DNA from 2 places in the Rhodococcus sp. NPDC057529 genome. Region 2 is predicted to be linked to the other one. Evidence: riboswitches for the same ligand, from Rfam matches in the RefSeq annotation. Region 2 holds a riboswitch; the other holds the start of a gene.
The links. A riboswitch is a leader RNA that binds a small molecule or an ion and turns the genes downstream of it on or off. The one in region 2 is predicted to bind cyclic di-AMP.
Positions count from the first base shown of each region.

Region 1: it holds a riboswitch for cyclic di-AMP, as region 2 does, so the genes downstream of both, ACFU5V_RS26825 (NlpC/P60 family protein) here and ACFU5V_RS08900 (transglycosylase family protein) in region 2, are expected to answer to the same signal.

Region 1 is NZ_JBHVEY010000014.1:209,037-217,814, forward strand. Features, by position in the region: gene trpD (anthranilate phosphoribosyltransferase) at 1-329, shown strand, start outside; gene ACFU5V_RS26815 (Lrp/AsnC family transcriptional regulator) at 339-614, opposite strand; gene ACFU5V_RS26820 (DEDD exonuclease domain-containing protein) at 611-2,377, opposite strand; cyclic di-AMP (ydaO/yuaA leader) riboswitch at 2,834-2,998, shown strand; gene ACFU5V_RS26825 (NlpC/P60 family protein) at 3,013-3,558, shown strand; gene ACFU5V_RS26830 (NlpC/P60 family protein) at 3,930-4,982, shown strand; gene ACFU5V_RS26835 (hypothetical protein) at 5,032-6,399, shown strand; gene ACFU5V_RS26840 (glycosyltransferase family 4 protein) at 6,443-7,570, shown strand; gene ACFU5V_RS26845 (AMP-dependent synthetase/ligase) at 7,636-8,778, opposite strand, start outside.
Region 2 is NZ_JBHVEY010000004.1:67,555-76,332, reverse strand. Features, by position in the region: gene ACFU5V_RS08925 (MFS transporter) at 1-865, shown strand, start outside; gene ACFU5V_RS08920 (DUF2771 domain-containing protein) at 872-1,357, shown strand; gene ACFU5V_RS08915 (cold-shock protein) at 1,422-1,832, opposite strand; gene ACFU5V_RS08910 (hypothetical protein) at 2,002-2,241, shown strand; gene ACFU5V_RS08905 (YccF domain-containing protein) at 2,302-2,679, shown strand; cyclic di-AMP (ydaO/yuaA leader) riboswitch at 2,914-3,127, shown strand; gene ACFU5V_RS08900 (transglycosylase family protein) at 3,136-3,720, shown strand; gene ACFU5V_RS08895 (hypothetical protein) at 3,788-3,976, opposite strand; gene ACFU5V_RS08890 (helicase-associated domain-containing protein) at 4,037-6,355, shown strand; gene ACFU5V_RS08885 (alpha/beta hydrolase) at 6,503-7,486, shown strand; gene ACFU5V_RS08880 (ABC transporter ATP-binding protein) at 7,524-8,778, opposite strand, start outside.

The DNA.
Region 1 (8,778 bases), on a different contig from region 2:
CCGACGGAGCGGTGACCACCCGTCGGCTCGACCCCCGCGACATCGGCATCGCCCGGGTGCCGCTCGACGAACTGCGCGGCGGCGACGCCGACGTGAACGCCGCGGTGGCGCGGCGACTCCTCGCGGGTGAGACCGGACCCGTCCGCGACGCCGTTCTCCTCAACGCCGCGGCGGCGATCACGGCGTTCCGGGGTCTCGGCGCCCGCACCCTCGAGGAGGGACTGTCGGACGGGCTCTCGGCGGCGGCGCAGTCCATCGACAGCGGCGCGGCCGCGACGCTGCTCGGCCGGTGGGCCGATCTCACGTCGGGCCTGGCCACCAGCAAATAGCCGGCGGAACTATTCGCCGATGGAGAAGCCCGCTTCCACGTCGGCGCTGGAGTAGGACTGGAACGCGATGTGCGTCGCCGTCCGCGAGACGCCGTCCACCTTGTTGATTCCCTCGGTGACGACCTCCGCGATCTTCGCGTGGTCCCGGACCCGCACGATCGCGATGAGGTCGACGTCGCCTGCGCAGGAGTAGACCTTGTCGACGCCCTCGATGTCGGCGACGGCCTGAGCGGTCTCCGGGATGCGGTGGGCTTCGGCGTGGATCAGGACGATGGCGTTGATCATGATCGCCAGCCTAAGCGGTGGTCGGCGGAACCCGGTGCGGGTGGTCGGGTCTCGGCGTCCCGTGTCGACGCGCTGCCGGCGCGGGCGAGCGCACACCACTCGGACCAGGATCCGGCGCCCCGTGCGGGCTCGCACCACCCCGAGGACGCACTGACGATCCGGGTGTCGTCCTGGTCGAGCCAGCGCGCGAGCAGCCCGGCCTCCTCGGGGGACGCGCCGCGAAGCGGAGTCGTGTCGGGCACGACGGTTTCTGCGGTGAGGACGAGCGCGTCGACCACCGGCATCGGGTGGATTCCCCGCCGGGCGCAGCCCGCGGACGCGAGGCGCCCGGAACGGATCACCGCGAACTCCCAGCCGCCGGTCGCGGCGGGGCGAGCGGCGACGAGCTGATCGAGGGCGGTGAGCGCCGCCAGGCGCTGCATTCTGCGCAGCGCGAGGACGACCTCCGCGGTGCGGTCCCGCAGCCGCGCGGCGTTCTCGAACAACTCGCCCGCGGCCAGTTCCTCCACCCGTGCGCGCATCCGGTGCAGCGGCGCGTCGTCGGCGCCGCGTAGGAAGAGCCGGAAGAGTTCCGGGCCGGGACGGTAGGTGTCCTCCGTGTCGCGGCCGTGGACGGACGCGGGGCAGCGCCCGAGCTCGCGGGGCGGGCACTGCGCACCGTGCGTCCGTCCCTTCGGGATCCGGCTGGTGCAGGTACGGAGAATGCAGTACTCGGCGAGGAGGTCGGCGACGTCGGCGGCGGTCGAGCGGGACCGGAACGGTCCGAGGGAGTCGGCGGCCGGGGTCCGCACCACCGACAGCCGGGGGAAGGCCTCCGCGGTGAGCGTGATCCACCAGCCGCGCTTCGGGTACTTGGACCGCCGGTTGTACGGCGGGGTGTGGGCGGCGAGCAGCCGGAGCTCGCGCACCCCCGCCTCGAGTGCGTGCGCGCATTCGACGTGGTCGATGCGGGTGGTCAGCGCGACCATCTCCTTCATCCGGCCGCGCGTCTCGGAGCCGGTGAAGTAGTTGCGCACCCGGCGGCGCAGATCCGTCGCCGTGCCCACGTAGAGGACCTCGTCGGACGGCCCGCGGAACAGGTAGACGCCGGGAGCGTGGGGGAGATGACTGGCGAGCGTGCGTTTCGCCCGCTGGTGGGAGGAGACGTCGGGAAGGTAGTCGACGAGCTCGGTGAGACTGTGCACTCCCTGGTTGCCGACCCGCGCGATGAGGGCGTGCAGTACGTCGACGGTGGCGCGGGCATCGTCGAGGGCCCGGTGGGTCGGGGTGCTTCCGACGTCGAAGAGCCGGGCCAGCGACGACAGCTTGACCGACGGCGCCTCGTCGCGGGTGAGGACCCGGCGGGCCAGTTTGACCGTGCAGAGCACGGTGAACTTGGGCCAGGGGGTGTCGGTGGCCGACGCGGCGGCCTTGAGGAAGCCGGTGTCGAAGGGGGCGTTGTGGGCGACGAGCACCGCTCCGCGTGCGAACTCGAGGAACGCGGGCAGCACGCGTTCGATGCGGGGTGCGTCGATCACCATCGCGGTGGTGATGCCCGTGATCTCGACGATGTGCGGCGGGATGGACCGTCCCGGGTCGACGAGGGTGGCCATCTCGGCGATCACCTCGCCGCCGCGGATCTTCACCGCCCCGATCTCGGTGATGGCGTCCTCGCCCGGCCGCGCTCCGGTGGTCTCGAGGTCGACCACCACGAACGTGGTGTCCCGCAGCGGGGTGTCGAGGTCGTCGAATCTCAGCTGTTCGGGTACGCCGGGGACACTCACGGCTCAGAGCGTATGGACGGGCACCGACAGACCCGCCCGAAGAGCCTGGGGAGACGAGGATCACACTGCCCGTGTGTGGGCTGCGGTGGCGGGTGGGCCGACGGCCGAGGGCGCGCCCCGGAACGGGGATCGTGGGGTGCGGCGATCGAGGTCGGCGGGTCCGGTGCGTGTGCCGAGCGGCGCCCACGCCACCCCTGTTGAACAGCGCGAACGTGGGGCGCGGCGCGGCCGGGGAGTCGCGGCGCTCTGCGAAATGCCCACTCCCGCTGCCGAAAAGCGAACGGAAACATACCGCTTGTTATCCAGTCGTTACCGAATGTGGGTATCGCGCGCCCGCACGCCCCGAAACGGTGCAAACGGACACTTTCCGCGTGTTCCGGTCGACATCGGGGTATTCCATTTCGTAACCTTCCTGAGACCTAGCGGAGTCTCGCAGCCCCAACACCGGGGCCGCATCGCTAGTCACCGCCTAATCGGCCACTCGCGAGAGCGGTCGTACCGGGAACCCAAGTTTCTACTGGGGTGAATCCCGCCGGGACGTCCTCACGCACCGGTGGGTAGGGCTGATCTTCCCAGCCCGAACCCGTCAGCTAACTCGGTCGGCGGATGAATGGAAGAAACGGAGTACCCCTTTCGTGGCGTCACAAGTTTCCAAGCGGAATGTGCGACGGGCAGTCGTCGCCGGCGCGCTCGCAGTCGGAGCGCTCACCGCTACCGCGGCCCCCGCGGCCGCAGACCCCATCACCATCCCCGGTGTCGGAACCTTCGAGATCCCGGGTGTCGTCATCCCGCAGATCCCCGGTGTCCCGAACCTGCCCGCGCCCCCCGCGCCGGCCAGCACCGCAGGTGACAAGGCCGTTCAGGCCGCGCAGACCAAGCTCGGTTCGCCGTACGTCTACGGCGCCGCAGGTCCCAACTCGTTCGACTGCTCCGGCCTGGTGCAGTGGGCGTTCAAGCAGGCCGGACTGAACCTGCCGCGCACCAGCTACGCGCAGGCGGCCGCCGGTACCCCGGTGTCGCAGTCCGATCTCCGCCCCGGCGACGTGATCTCCTTCTACGGCGGCTCGCACTCGGGCATCTACGCCGGCAACGGCAACGTGATCCACGCCTCCACCGAGGGCCAGCCCGTCAAGTTGGCGCCCATCGCGTCGATGCCTTTCGACGGCGCACGCCGCTACTGATCCACGCACGAGGCGAGGCATCCACCGAGTCGAGGGCGGGGATGCACGGGGTAGCTTCGTAGGATCTTGCACGACCACCGAGGGTGGGTTCGAATCACGATTCGAACCCACCCTCGATGTCGTTGCGCCCCAGGCGGACAGGCTGTCGCCCGCCCGCCCGGTGGTCCCCGCCACCCCGTCGTGACATGGGTGGACACAAACGTATGCCATTCCGTAACCTATCCGAGACCTTGCGAAGTCTTGCCGCGCCAACCGGGCGGCAACGCGGGTCGCCACCTCTTCGGCACTCCGCGGTCGTCTCGGCCGGGGAAATTCCTGAGCCGCGCATCGACCCGGCTGGTGGAGATCGACGATCGGAGAACCGCATTTCCGTGGCCTCACACAAGATGAAGCGCTCCCTGGGCAGCGTGCTGACAGCCGGAGTGCTGTCGGCGGCGCTCGTGTCGCTGCCCTCCATCCCGGCGGGTGCGGACCCGGTCACCACCAACCCGACCGAGGCGCTGACGAAGCTCGGCGACCTGTCCCGGCAGTCCGAGCAGACGTCGGAGGCCCTCCACAACGCGCAGATCGATCTCGAGGCCAAACAGTCGGCGCAACGCGATGCGGACGCCCGGCTCGCGGCCGATCAAGGTGTCCTCGACGAGGCCAACGCGCGCGTCGCCGTCTTCCAGCCCGTGGTGAACAAACTCGCCACCGCCAACTATCAGGGCGCCCGGACCAATCGCCTGTTCGCCGTGATGGTGAGCGACTCGCCGCAGCAACTCCTCGACCAGATGTCCGCCCTGGACGCCATCTCCAACGACACCCGCAATCAGGTCGCGCAATTCCAGTCGGCCACGTCGGACGCCACCAGGGCGGCCGAGGCGTCGAAGCAGTCCGCGGAGTCCGCGCGGGCGGCCACCGAGCAGGCCAAGGTGGTCAGCGACGACCTGCAACGCAAGCAGAGCGACCTGCAGGCGCAGATCGCCGACGTGATCAAGGCATTCGGAGATCTCACCGGCGCCGAGCGCGACCAGTTGGCGGGAACGCCGTTCCCGCCCGGCTTCGACCCCGACACGATCCTCGCGCACCTGACCCCCGGCTCGGGCACGAGCGCGTTGCAGGCAGGCATGACCCGCATCGGCGACCCGTACGTGTGGGGCGCCACCGGGCCCGACCAGTTCGACTGCTCGGGGCTCGTCGTCTGGGCGTACAAGCAGATCGGCAAGACGCTCCCGCGGTCCAGTCAGGCTCAGGCCAGCGGCGGCACCCCGGTATCCCGCGACGAACTCCAGCCCGGCGACGTCGTCCTCTTCTACAACGACGCGTCCCACGTCGGCCTCTACGCAGGAAACGGCAACATTCTCCACGCCTCGACGTTCGGTGTGCCGGTGAAGATCGAGTCGATGGCGAAGTTCCCCTTCTACGGGGCGCGCCGCTACTGACGGCCACCGTCGGGCGACGGCACGCGGGCGTGCTCATACACTCACCGGCGTGCCCGCATCAGACCCGTCTCCCGCAACGGATACGACCTCACGCCGAAAAGCGCGCCCGTGGGAGCTGGCCGCGCTGGCCGGACTCGTCCTCGCCGTCGTCGTCGTACTCGCGCTGACCGGGTTCTCTCACGACGAACGGGGCGCCGACGGGGCGGTCGGCACCGCGCAGGCAGACACGGAGTCGCGTGCAGCGGCCGTCCAGGTGCTCCTCGACACGTGGGCGTCGGCCGTGCGGACGAACGACACGGCCCGCCTGTCCGGTCTGATGGATCGGGCGGCGTCGCCGGGCTTCCTGGCCGCCGAGACGCGCCGCGCGAGCAACGTTGCCGGGGTGGAATTCTCGGACTGGGGATACGAGATCACCGAGAGTCCCGAGACGGCGGTGCCGTCGAGTCTCGTCGACGCGCTCGGGGCCGACGAAGTGTGGGCGCCGGCCGTGCAACTCCGCTACGCGATCGCGGGAGCGGACGAGCGACCCACCCGCAAACCCGTCGCGCTCGTCGTCGCCCGGCGCGGTGACAGCTGGGCACTCGTCAGCGACAGCGCCACCGTGGACGGCGAGCGGCGGACGTGGCGTGGCCCGTGGGACTTCGGATCCGTCGTGTCGCGCCGCGTCGACACCGGCGACGGCCGGACGTCGGTGGTCCTCGGACATCTCGAGAACGTCGCGATGGTGGACCGGCTGGCGGAGGAACTCCCCGCCGCCGTCGTCAACGCGACCCAACTGTGGGGTTCGGACTGGGCGGGCCGCGCGCTCGTGTGGGTCGCCGGATCGCAGGACGAGTTCACCGCACTCGTCGGGCCCGATCACGACGGACGCGGCATCGCCGCCGTCGCCATCTCGGACGCCGTCGACCCATCCGCCGACGCGGTCACCGGGCAGCGGATCGTGTTCAGCCCCTCGTCGGCGGAGCGGCTCACCGACGTCACCCGGCGGGCGATCCTGCGACACGAACTCATCCACGTGGCGGCGCGCGCCGAGACGGTGGACCGCTCACCGATGTGGGTGCTGGAGGGCTACGCCGAGTACGCCGCCTACCGGGGAACCGGTCAGGCCGCACGGCAGATCGCGCCGGCCCTGACCGCGCAGGTGGGCGCCGAAGGCCCCCCGACCGGTTTCCCCGAGAACACCGCCTTCTCCGAATCCGGCGAACGCGGCTCGGTCGCCTACGAGACCGCGTGGTCGATCAACGCCTTCGTCGCGGAGCAGTACGGCGAAACGAGGCTGACGGAGTTGTACCGGAAGCTGGCCGTGGGAGAGGCCGATCCGGACACGGTCGACGCACGACTGTCCGACGTCCTCGGCGTCGATGCCGAGCAGTTCCGGGACCGCTGGACCGACTGGGTGGGCGCTCACCTGGGGTGACCCTGCGTCGGTGACCGCGCGGCCGACCGCCTACGGTGATCACATGCGCCGAACACTGTTGGTGACGAACGATTTTCCGCCGCGGCCCGGCGGAATTCAGTCGTACCTGCACACCTTCGTCAAGCACCTGCCCGCCGACGACCTGGTCGTCTACGCCCCGCGCTGGCGCGGTGACTCGCACATCAAGTTCGATGCGCGGCAACCGTTTCAGGTCGTCCGGCACCCCACGACCCTGATGGTGCCGACACCGTTCGTCGCGCGCCGCGCCACCAGGTTGCTCGCCGAACACGACTGCACCGGCGTCTGGTTCGGCGCGGCGGCCCCGCTCGCACTGCTGAGTTCGACGCTGCGCCGCGCCGGAGCGGAACGGGTGGTCGCGAGTACCCATGGGCACGAGGTCGGCTGGTCGATGCTCCCCGCCGCCCGCCAGGCCCTCGGCCGGATCGGCGACGGCACCGACGTCGTCACGTACGTCAGCCGCTACACCCGCGGCCGGTTCGCGTCCGCATTCGGCGCCGGCGCGGCACTCGAACACCTGCCGCCCGGAGTCGACACCGACCTGTTCACCCCGGACGGCGGGGCACGGTCCGAACTGCGGGCCCGGTACGGACTGGGCGACCGGCCGACGATCCTGTGCCTGTCCCGGCTCGTGCCGCGCAAGGGCCAGGACATCCTCATCAAGGCGCTCCCGAACATCCGCGAACACATCGACGGGGCCGTCCTCGTGATCGTCGGCGGCGGACCCTACGAGGACCGCCTGCGCTCCCTCGCCCGCTCGGCCGGCATCGAGGACCACGTCGTGTTCACGGGAACGGTGCCGTCCGCGGAGCTGGCGGCGCACCACACGATCGCCGACGTGTTCGCGATGCCCTGCCGCACGCGGGGTGCGGGACTGGATGTCGAGGGTCTCGGCATCGTGTTCCTGGAGGCGTCGGCTTCCGGGGTCCCGGTCATCGCCGGACAATCCGGCGGTGCCCCGGAAACGGTGCGGCAGAACGAAACCGGGATGGTCGTGGACGGCACGTCGGTGGCCGAGGTCGCGCGATCGGTGATCGCGGTGCTGTCCGATCGCGACCGGGCGGCGGCGATGGGTGCCGCCGGCCGGGACTGGGTCAAGGCGCAGTGGCGGTGGGACGTACTCGCCGCCAAGCTGCAGTCCCTGCTGGCGTGACCGCCCCCCGTGAGTACTTATTAACCGCGGGCGGTTGAGAAGTACTCACGAGCGCCGGAGGCGCACTATCTGGCGTAGAGGGCGGCGATGTCGTCGGCGAAGCTGTCGTGCACCACGTTGCGCTTGAGCTTCATCGTCGGCGTGAGCTCACCGGTCTCCTCCGTGAAGTCGACGGGCAGGACCCGGAACTTCTTGATGGCCTCCGCGTGCGACACGAGCTTGTTGGCCTCGGCGACGGCCTCGTCGATCTCGGCCGTGAGGTCGGCGTCGGCGAGCAGATCGGCGACCGTCGTGCCCGCGGGCTTGCCGTTGCGCTCGTTCCACGCCGGCAGTGCGTCGGCGTCGATGGTGATGAGTGCGCCGATGAACGGCTGCTGGTCGCCGACGACGATGGCCTGGCTGATCAGCGGGTGGGCACGCAGGTGATCCTCGAGCTGGGCGGGGGAGACGTTCTTGCCGCCCGCTGTGACGATGATCTCCTTCTTGCGTCCGGTGATGGTGATGTAGCCGTCCGCGTCGACCGAGCCGAGGTCGCCGGTGTGGAACCAGCCGTTCTCGATCGCGTCGGCAGTCGCGTTCTCGTTGCGCCAGTAGCCGCCGAAGACGACCGGTCCCGACAGCAGGATCTCGCCGTCGTCGGCGATGCGCACGGAATTGCCGGCGAGGGGCTTGCCGACCGACCCGACCTTCTGCTCGCCGATCGTGTTGACGGCGAATGCCGCGGATGTCTCGGTGAGGCCGTAGCCCTCGTAGATGGTGATGCCGATGCCGCGGAAGAAGTGGCCGAGGCGGGCACCGAGCGGGGCGCCGCCCGAGATCGCGAGCTGGCACCTGCCGCCGAGCGCGGCCCGCAGCTTCGAGAACACCAGCTTGTCGAACAGCGCGTGCTTGGCCTTGAGGACCAGTCCCGGGCCGCCGTCGTCCTGCGCCTCACTCCACGCGATGGCCGTCTCGGCGGCGGCGTCGAAGATCTTGCCCTTGCCCTCGCCGTGGGCCTTGGCACGGGCGCTGTTGTACACCTTCTCGAACACCCGCGGCACGGAGAGGATGAAGTCGGGACGGAACTCGCCGAACGTGGGGACGAGGTTCGGGATGTCGCTGGTGTGGCCGAGTGCGGCGCCGGCGTCGAACGACGCGATGCTGACCGCGCGCGCCAGGACGTGCGCCATCGGCAGGAACATGAGGGTGCTGACGCCGGGCGTCTTCAG
Region 2 (8,778 bases):
CGGCGCGCTGTGGCTGGCGGCCGTCATCACCGCACTCGGCGCGTACCTCTCCATGCGGATCCCGTCGTGGGTCGAGGTCACCGAGGGCGAGGTTCCCGCCACCCTCACGTACCACGGCGACGAACACCCGACCGAGGTGATCGGGCGCACCCGGGTGCTGCAGCCCGAGGCCCCCGCCACCGCGAAGTCCGGCAAACGCAGGCAACCGCTGGGCCGCGCGGTCATCACCGGGTTGTGGGGCAACAGCACCATCCGCGTGCTCACCGGATTCCTCACCCTGTACATCGCGTTCGTCGCGAAATCGAAGACCGACCACGAACCGCTGGTCCAGGCCGCCATGCTCGGTCTGGTCGGCGCGGCCGCCGGCATCGGCAACTTCGCGGGCAACGCGGCGGGCGCCCGCATCAAGCTGGGCCGCCCCGCCCTCATCGTGCTGCGCTGCACGGGCGCCGTGTGGATCATCGCCGTCCTCGCCGCGATCACCGACAATCTCCTCACCGCCGCACTCGCCACGCTCGTCGCGTCGGCGGCCAGCGCCCTGGCCAAGGTGTCGCTGGACGCGTCGCTGCAACACGACCTGCCCGAGGAGTCGATCGCGTCCGGATTCGGACGTTCGGAGACCGTCCTACAGCTGAGCTGGGTCGTGGGCGGCGCGCTCGGCGTCCTGCTGCCCACCGAATACTGGATCGGGTTCTCGGTGGTCTCCGCCGTCATGACCGTCGGGCTCGTCCAGACCGTGCTCACGTACCGCGGCAGCACCCTCCTGCCGGGACTCGGAGGAAAACGCCCCGACCTGGCCGAACAAGAAGTGACCGAGCACCACTCGACCCACCGGGCCGACCGATCGACAGGAAATGTGACGTAAGTGAGAATGCAGGCGCGAACCAAGAAGATCCTGGCACTGATTGCAGTGGGGCTGATCGTGGTCCTGGTGGCCTTCGTCGGAGTCCTCTACACACTGGTCCGCAACTCCTCGCCCCGCCTGCCCGAGATCACGGCATTCGCGCACGACCGGGCCGAGCAGATCGCGCCGCTCGGCTACTGCAACCTGTATCTCGAGGACTGCGAGACCGGCGACATCGCCCAACTCGACGTGCCCCCCGGCTCGTCGCTGCAGCTGTCGTTGCCGCCGGAGATCGTCGACGCGCCGTGGCGCATGCTCGTCGTCTACCAGGATTCGTCGGGCCAGCTCCTCGTCCAGGAACAGGCGCACCGCGCCGGTGAGACCCGCGCCGTGACCGTGCCCTCCTCGGAAGACCTGCAGCTGGCCGGCGTCGAGATCCAGCTGCCGTCCGCCGTCATCGACGAGCAGGGGCTCACACAGGCACGGGCCGCCTGGTCGATCAAGACCGCCTAGAACGACACGCCCACGAAGAAGGGCCCCGCGCTGCCACAGCGCGGGGCCCTTCTCGTCGGACGAATCAGCTGTCGAGTTCGCGTGCGACGGCGCGGACCACCTCGGAGATGCGCTGGGCGGTCTTGCGGTCGGGGTACCTGCCCTTGCGCAGGTCCGGCTGGACCTTCGCCTCGAGCAGCGTGATCATGTCCTCGACCATGCCGTGCAGTTCGTCCGGCGTGTGCTTCTTGGCGGACGGCTCCTTGCGCGCGGCGTTCTGACGCAGCGACGGCGCAGGGTCGAGCACCTTCAGGCTCAGCGCCTGGGGTCCGCGCCGACCGGCGGCCATGCCGAACTCGACACGCTGGCCGGCCTTGAGGCCCTCGACGCCCTCGGGAAGAGCGGACGAACGCACATAGACGTCCTCCCCCTCCTCCTGCGACAGAAAGCCGAAGCCCTTTTCGACGTCGTACCACTTCACCTTGCCGGTCGGCACCGCGTTCACCCGCTCATCACTTGGAGTGCAGTTGGTTGCACTTGGTATTGGTTGCACTTGGTATGCAAAACAGCGCGCCCCACCTCTGGTGCGGGACGCGCAGTGCCCACAGTCTACCTTGCAGACACCCCCTCCGGCATTCGGGTTTCCAGGCACTATCGTTGCTGGTGTGGCCCACGAATCGACTCCTTCGAGCACTCCTCACACACCCCGGAGGGGCGACGGACTCCTGCGGGTCGCACTCGCTCTCTTCGCGATCGGCTTCGTCGCGATCGTGGCGATCTTCCTGACCCCGGCGCTGTCCGATTCCGAACCGGGTCTCGTTCTGTACCTCGTCGCCCTTGCCTGCCCGATCGGATTCCTGCTCGGAATCGTGGCGGCACTGAGGCAGGGCAGACGCTCGCGCTGACACACCCGACCACCGGGCATTCCCGACCACCGGGCATTCCCAACCACCGAGGGGACGATCATGAGAATTCTGCTCAATATCATCTGGCTGGTCTTCGGCGGTCTGTGGCTGGCGCTGGGGTACTTCGTCGCCGGAATCCTGTGCTGCATCCTGATCATCACGATCCCGTTCGGCATCGCGTCGTTCCGGGTCGGCGTCTACGCGCTGTGGCCGTTCGGTAAGACCGTGATCGACAAGCCGACGGCCGGTGTCGCCTCCCTGATCGGCAATGTCATCTGGTTCGTCATTGCAGGTCTGTGGCTCGCGATCGGACATGTCGTCACGGCCGTCGCCATGGCGATCACGATCATCGGGATCCCTCTCGCCGTCGCGAACATCAAGATGATTCCCATCTCGCTGATGCCCCTCGGCAAGGACATCGTCGACGCACCGCGGTGATGTGAGCTTACTCACATAACGGCCCGGTAACGGAAGGGCAACGGGACGGCGATAGCCACGTCTCGTCGCCACTAGCTGGGAAGAGTCCCGGCGCGCCCAATGAGGCCCCGCAACAGGCGAAGACACTCCGCGTTATCAAATGGTGACACTTCGGCCTCGGCCCGTTACCGTCGTCACCGGCCGAGGAAACATCGGCCACATCCGGCCCGCCGCGCCAAACCTCGTCCCGCGGGTACCGGAGTCCCGACGAAGCATTCCAGGGACGAGGACGGGGGACCCAAAGTCCTCCAGGGAACGCAAGTTTCCAGACGGACACCGGTCCGAATGTGCCTCGCACAGTCGGATCTTGGGGTGAAGCCAGACCCTCTCCAGCCAGGAGAGGCGAGGCCGGGCGACCTCTCAGCCCGAACCCGACAGCTGACCTCGCAGGCGCGTGTGGAGAGGATCTCGACCACTATGAGCGGACGCCATCGCAAGCCCACCACCACCGGCCGCACCGTCGCCAAGGTCGCCGTCACCGGCGCCATCATGGGCGTCGCCGGAGCAGCCTTCTCGGGCACCGCGAACGCGGCACCCGACTCCGACTGGGACCGCCTCGCGCAGTGCGAGTCCGGCGGCAACTGGGGCATCAACACCGGAAACGGCTTCCAGGGCGGACTCCAGTTCTCCCCGAGCACCTGGAACGCACACGGTGGAACCCAGTACGCAGCCACCGCCAACCAGGCCTCGCGTGAAGAGCAGATCGTCGTCGCCGAGAAGGTCCTCGACTCCCAGGGCTGGGGCGCATGGCCGTCCTGCTCCTCGAGCCTCGGCCTGAGCAGCGCACCCACCCAGCGCACCGCCCCCGCCACCGTGCCCGAGGCCCCCGCGGCGCCGGCACTGCCCGACCTCACGGGCGGCGTCCCCAGCACCAACGGCGGCACCTCGCAGTACGCGGGCGTCGTCGACAGCGCGATCGAGGCCGTCAAGGCCCAGGGCATCGCCATCGATCCCCAGATCCTGCAGCTCATCGACGCCAACAAGGGACTGCTCCCGCAGTAGACCCCCGCAACTCACAGAAGAGGGGCCCTGCACCGATCCGGTGCAGGGCCCCTCTTCTGTCGCGTGGTCAGCGGTTGATCACCGTGTGCGGGTGCGCGTACGGCAACGACTCCGCCGGCAACGGGAATTCGGTGTCCTCGCCGAACGGGGACAATCCGCCCGCACGGGTCGACGACAGTTCGGTCACGGCGTGATCTCCATCGGCGGTTTCGGGCCACCCTGGATCCACGTACTGCTTCTTCGAATTGTTAGCCACGGTGCCATTTTGACAGGAGCATTCGGCGACGTACAGCCCAGGTCTCTAATCTGATAGTCGATGACCGACACCGACGACACCACCGCGAGCACCAACGGCACCGCAGTCTCCCCGCGCGGCGCCGCGACGCTCGCGGACTGGCTGGCCGCGCGCAGCGACGCCGAACTGACGGATCTGCTCCGCAGGCGCCCCGACCTCGCGGTCCCGCCTCCGGCCACGATCGTCGTCCTCGCCGGCCGCGCCGAGCAACGGGCCTCGGTCGCCCGTGCGGCCGACAACCTCACGTCCCTGGACTTCGGTGTCCTCGAACTCCTGGCGCTCGAGCGTGCCGACGAGGTGCCCGTGCCCCGGGCCACCCTGCAGGAGGCGGTGGGGTCGCGGGCGACGAAGAAGACCGTCGACGCCACCCTGGACGGCCTGCGGTCCGTCGGGATCGTCTGGGGCGACAAGACGTCGCTGCGGATCGTTCCCGCGGTCGTGGCCACCATCCCGTGGCGCGTCGGCCGCAGCGCCGAACCCGTCGAGACGCTCGACGAGGCCGGGATCGCGTCGGCGCTGGCGGGACTGCAGACCGCCGAACGGGACATCCTCGAGACCCTGGCGAAGTCGAGTTCGATCGGACGGACCCGGGACGCGGCTCCCGGGACACCCCCCGACCGTCCCGTTCAGCGACTCCTCGCCGCCGGGCTGTTGCGGTGGATGGACGACGAGACCGTCGAATTGCCGTTCCAGGTGCGGCAGGTCCTGCGCGGGGAGGCCGTCTTCGACCCCACCTCGCTGGCCGCGCCCGGCGTGACGGGCCGCAAACACAGGCCCGCCGACATCAACGCCGCCGCCGCCGGTGAGGCTCTCGAGCTGGTTCGCCACTGCGAGGACGTCGTCAAGGCGCTCGGCGAGGCCCCGGCACCGGCGCTGCGGGCGGGTGGTCTCGGGGTCCGGGAACTGCGGCGGATCGCCAAGACGTCCGGCATCGACGAGAACCGGCTGAGCCTGCTCGTCGAACTGTTGTCGGCCGCCGGACTGATCGCCAGCGGCACCCCGGACCCGGCGCCGACGTCCGACACCGGGGAGAACTACTGGGCCCCGACCGCCGCGGTCGACAACTGGCTGACCTCCCCGGTCGCCCGGCGGTGGCATGCACTGGCCGCGGCGTGGCTGGAACTGCCGCGCATGGCGTGGTTCATCGGCATGCGCGACGCCAACGACAAACCGGTCGCCGCGCTGTCCGAGGAGGTGCGCGCGCCGTCCGCGCCGCGGGACCGGCAGGCGATCCTCGGGCTGCTGGCCGAACTCGGCAGCGGGCACTCGGCCGACCCCGCCGAGGTCAGTCGCCTCCTGGCCTGGCGCCGACCCCGCTGGGGGGCCCGGCTCCGGGTCCACGCGGTGGAACGCACCCTCGAGGAGGCCGCGACACTCGGACTCGTCGCCCGCGGCGCACTCAGTTCGCCCGGACGTGCGCTCCTCCACGGCGGCGACGCCGAGGCCGAGATGCACGCATCGCTGCCCGAACCCGTCGACCACGTTCTCGTCCAGGCCGACCTCACCGTCGTCGCCCCGGGACCGCTGACCCCGGACCTACTGGAACAGATCACGCTCGTCGCGGACATCGAGTCCGCCGGTGCGGCGTCGATGTACCGGATCAGCGAGGACAGCGTGCGACGCGCCCTCGACGTCGGGATGACGGCGGCGGAACTGCACAGCCTCTTCGCGACGCGGTCGCGCACCCCCGTCCCGCAGTCGCTGTCGTATCTGATCGACGACGTCGCGCGGCGGCACGGCCGGCTCCGGGCCGGTGTCGCGGCGTCGTTCGTCCGCTGCGAGGATCCGACGCTGCTCGCGGAGGTCCTGGCGTCGCCGGTGGCCGCCGCCCTGGCTTTGCGCGCGCTGGCGCCGACGGTGGCGGTGTCGCAGGCACCGCTGCGGGAAGTGCTGGGCGAACTGCGGGCCGCCGGGTTCGCGCCGGCGGGCGAGGACTCGTCCGGCGCCCTCGTCGACCTGCGCCCGCGCGGCGCCCGCGTCCTGACCCGGCGCAAGGCCCCCGCGAGCCGCACCCCGGCCGTCGCGACCGATGCCCAACTCGACGCGGTCGTCCGGACGTTGCGCGCCGGTGACCTGGCGGCGTCGGCCAAGGGTTCCGGCAGCATCCGGTCCGACGGGTCGCGGGCCAGCAGCGCCGCGACCATCGCCCTCCTCAACGCCGCGGCGCGCGAACGCTCCAGCGTGACGATCGGTTACGTCGACGCGCAGGGTGTGGCGACGCATCGCATCGTCGATCCCGTCAGCGTCGGCGGCGGCCAACTCGACGCCTTCGACCCGGCGAGCGGCGCGGTCCGCCGGTTCACCCTGCACCGCATCACGTCGGTCGCCCGCGTCGTCTGACCCGTGAGTACTTGTGAACCGCGGGACGTTAACAAGTACTCACAGGTCGGATAACGATTCTGCGCAAACGCCGAGGAATTCCGGGCCGCGCAATACCGTGTTGCTGGTATGTACCTGGCCGGGGACGACTTACCAGGAGGCAGAACCATGGGTGTCACAGCAACGAAGCCGTTACACGGTTGGTTACGAGGCGTCGTCCGGCTGATGATTGCGGTGGTGATCCTGCCTCTCGCGTTCGTCCTCGTCGGCGGCGGGACGGCGTCCGCGGACCCGTACAGCCGGCTGCGCGAACACTGGGTCGACGCACCCGGCGGTGTCGGGCAGATCAAGATCCGCATGTGGCTCGCGAACAACGGCAGCAACAAGGCCCTCTACCTCCTCGACGGCCTCCGCGCGACCAACGACGTCAGCGGCTGGGAACACGAGACCAACGCCGCGTGGCTGTCCGATCACGGGATCACCGTGGTCGAGCCGGTCGGCGGGCAGTCCAGTTTCTACACGGACTGGTACGCGCCCAGCAACACCAACAACCAGCCGTACACGTACAAGTGGGAGTCGTTTCTCACCCAGAATCTGCCCGACTTCCTGGCGAACAATTACGGCATCAGCCGCACCAGCAACGCCATCGCCGGACTGTCGATGGGTGGCAACGCGGCGTTGATCCTCGCTGCCTACCATCGCGACCAGTTCACGTTCGCCGGGTCGATGTCGGGGTATCTGAACCTGTCGGCGCCGGGCATGCGTGAGGCGATCCGCATCGCGATGCTCGACTCCGGTGGCTACAACGCCGACTGCATGTGGGGCCCGCCGTGGGATCCCGCATGGCTGCGGAACGACCCGTTCGTCGCCGCTCCCCTCATGCGCGGGCTGCCGATGTGGATCTCGGCGGGGGCAGGCCTCCCCGGACCGCACGATCAGCCGCAGTCCGCGATCGACGTCTTCAACGTCGGCACCGGCATGGGTCTGGAGGCCATCGCGCTCGCCCAGAACCGGGCGTTCCAGGTGCGGCTCGACACCCTCGGCATCGGTGCGCACTACGACTTCCCGGCGACAGGGACCCACAGCTGGGGCTACTGGCAGGACCAGCTGTGGGCCATGCTCCCGATGATGAAGGCGTCGATCGGCGCATAGGCCTCCGGCCCCGTGAGTACTTGTTAACCGCCCGCGGTTAAGAAGTACTCACGGGTGGCGAAGCCGCATAGGCCTCCCAGAGTTCCCGGTAGACGCCGCCCCGGTCCAGCAACTCGTCGTGCGTTCCGACTTCCGCGACCCGGCCGCCGTCGAGGACCACCACCCTGTCGGCTCGCGCCGCGGTGCTCAATCGGTGCGCCACGACGACGGTGGTGCGCCGCCGGGACAGGTTCTCGGTCGCGCGGCGGACCCGGTCCTCCGTGGCCAGGTCGAGTGAGGCGGTGGCCTCGTCCAGCAGCAGGATGTCGGGGTCCACCAGTTCGGCCCGGGCCAGTGCCAGCAGCTGTCGTTGTCCGGCCGACAGGTTGCGCCCGTGTTCCCCGATCGGTTGCAGGTATCCGAGAGCCAGCCCGGACACCATGTCGTGGGCGCCGACGGCCCTGCTGGCGGCCTCGACCTCCGCGTCCGTCGCGTCGGGGCGCCCGTAGGCGACGGCGTCGCGGATGGTGGCGCCGAACAGGTGCGGTTCCTGCGGGACGACGCCGAGTCGCTGCCGGAACGACGCGAGGTCCAGGGCGCGGGTGTCGATGCCGTCGACGCGCACCGCCCCCGCGGTGGGGTCGTAGAAGCGGGCGAGCAACTTGAGCACCGTCGACTTTCCCGCGCCGGTCTGACCGACGAGGGCGATCGTCTCGCCCGGTTCGATGTGAAGCTCCACCCCTCGCAGCGCCTCGCCCTTGCCGGATTCGTATGCGAAGTGGACGTCGTCGAATACGATGCCACCGCGGATGCGGTCGAGGACGATCGGTTCGCCGGCCTGCGGTGTGGTGGTCGGCGTCCGCATCAGCCCCCGCAGCCGTCCCAGCCCGATGACCGCCTGCTGGTAGCCGTCGAACACCTGCGAAAGCTGTTGCACGGGAGCGAAGAACAGTTCGACGTACAGCACGAACGCGATCAGTGTTCCGACGGTGAGGGTTCCGGTATGGATCCGCGCGGTCCCCGCCGCGAGCACGAGCCCGGTCGCGACCACGGACAGGAATTCGACGAACGGGAAGTACAGCGCCATGTACCGCTGGGCCCGGAGCCGCGACTCCCGGAAGTCCCATGCCCGCCGGGCGAACTGAGCCGCGTTGTAGTGCTCGCGCCGAAATGCCTGTGTGACGCGGATGTTCGTCACGTTCTCCTGCAGGTAGGCGTTGACGATTCCGACGCGGTCGCGGGCCTCGGCGTACGCGGGCACCGACTTCCGGCGGAACACGACGGTGGCGGCGACGAGGACGGGCACGACGAGT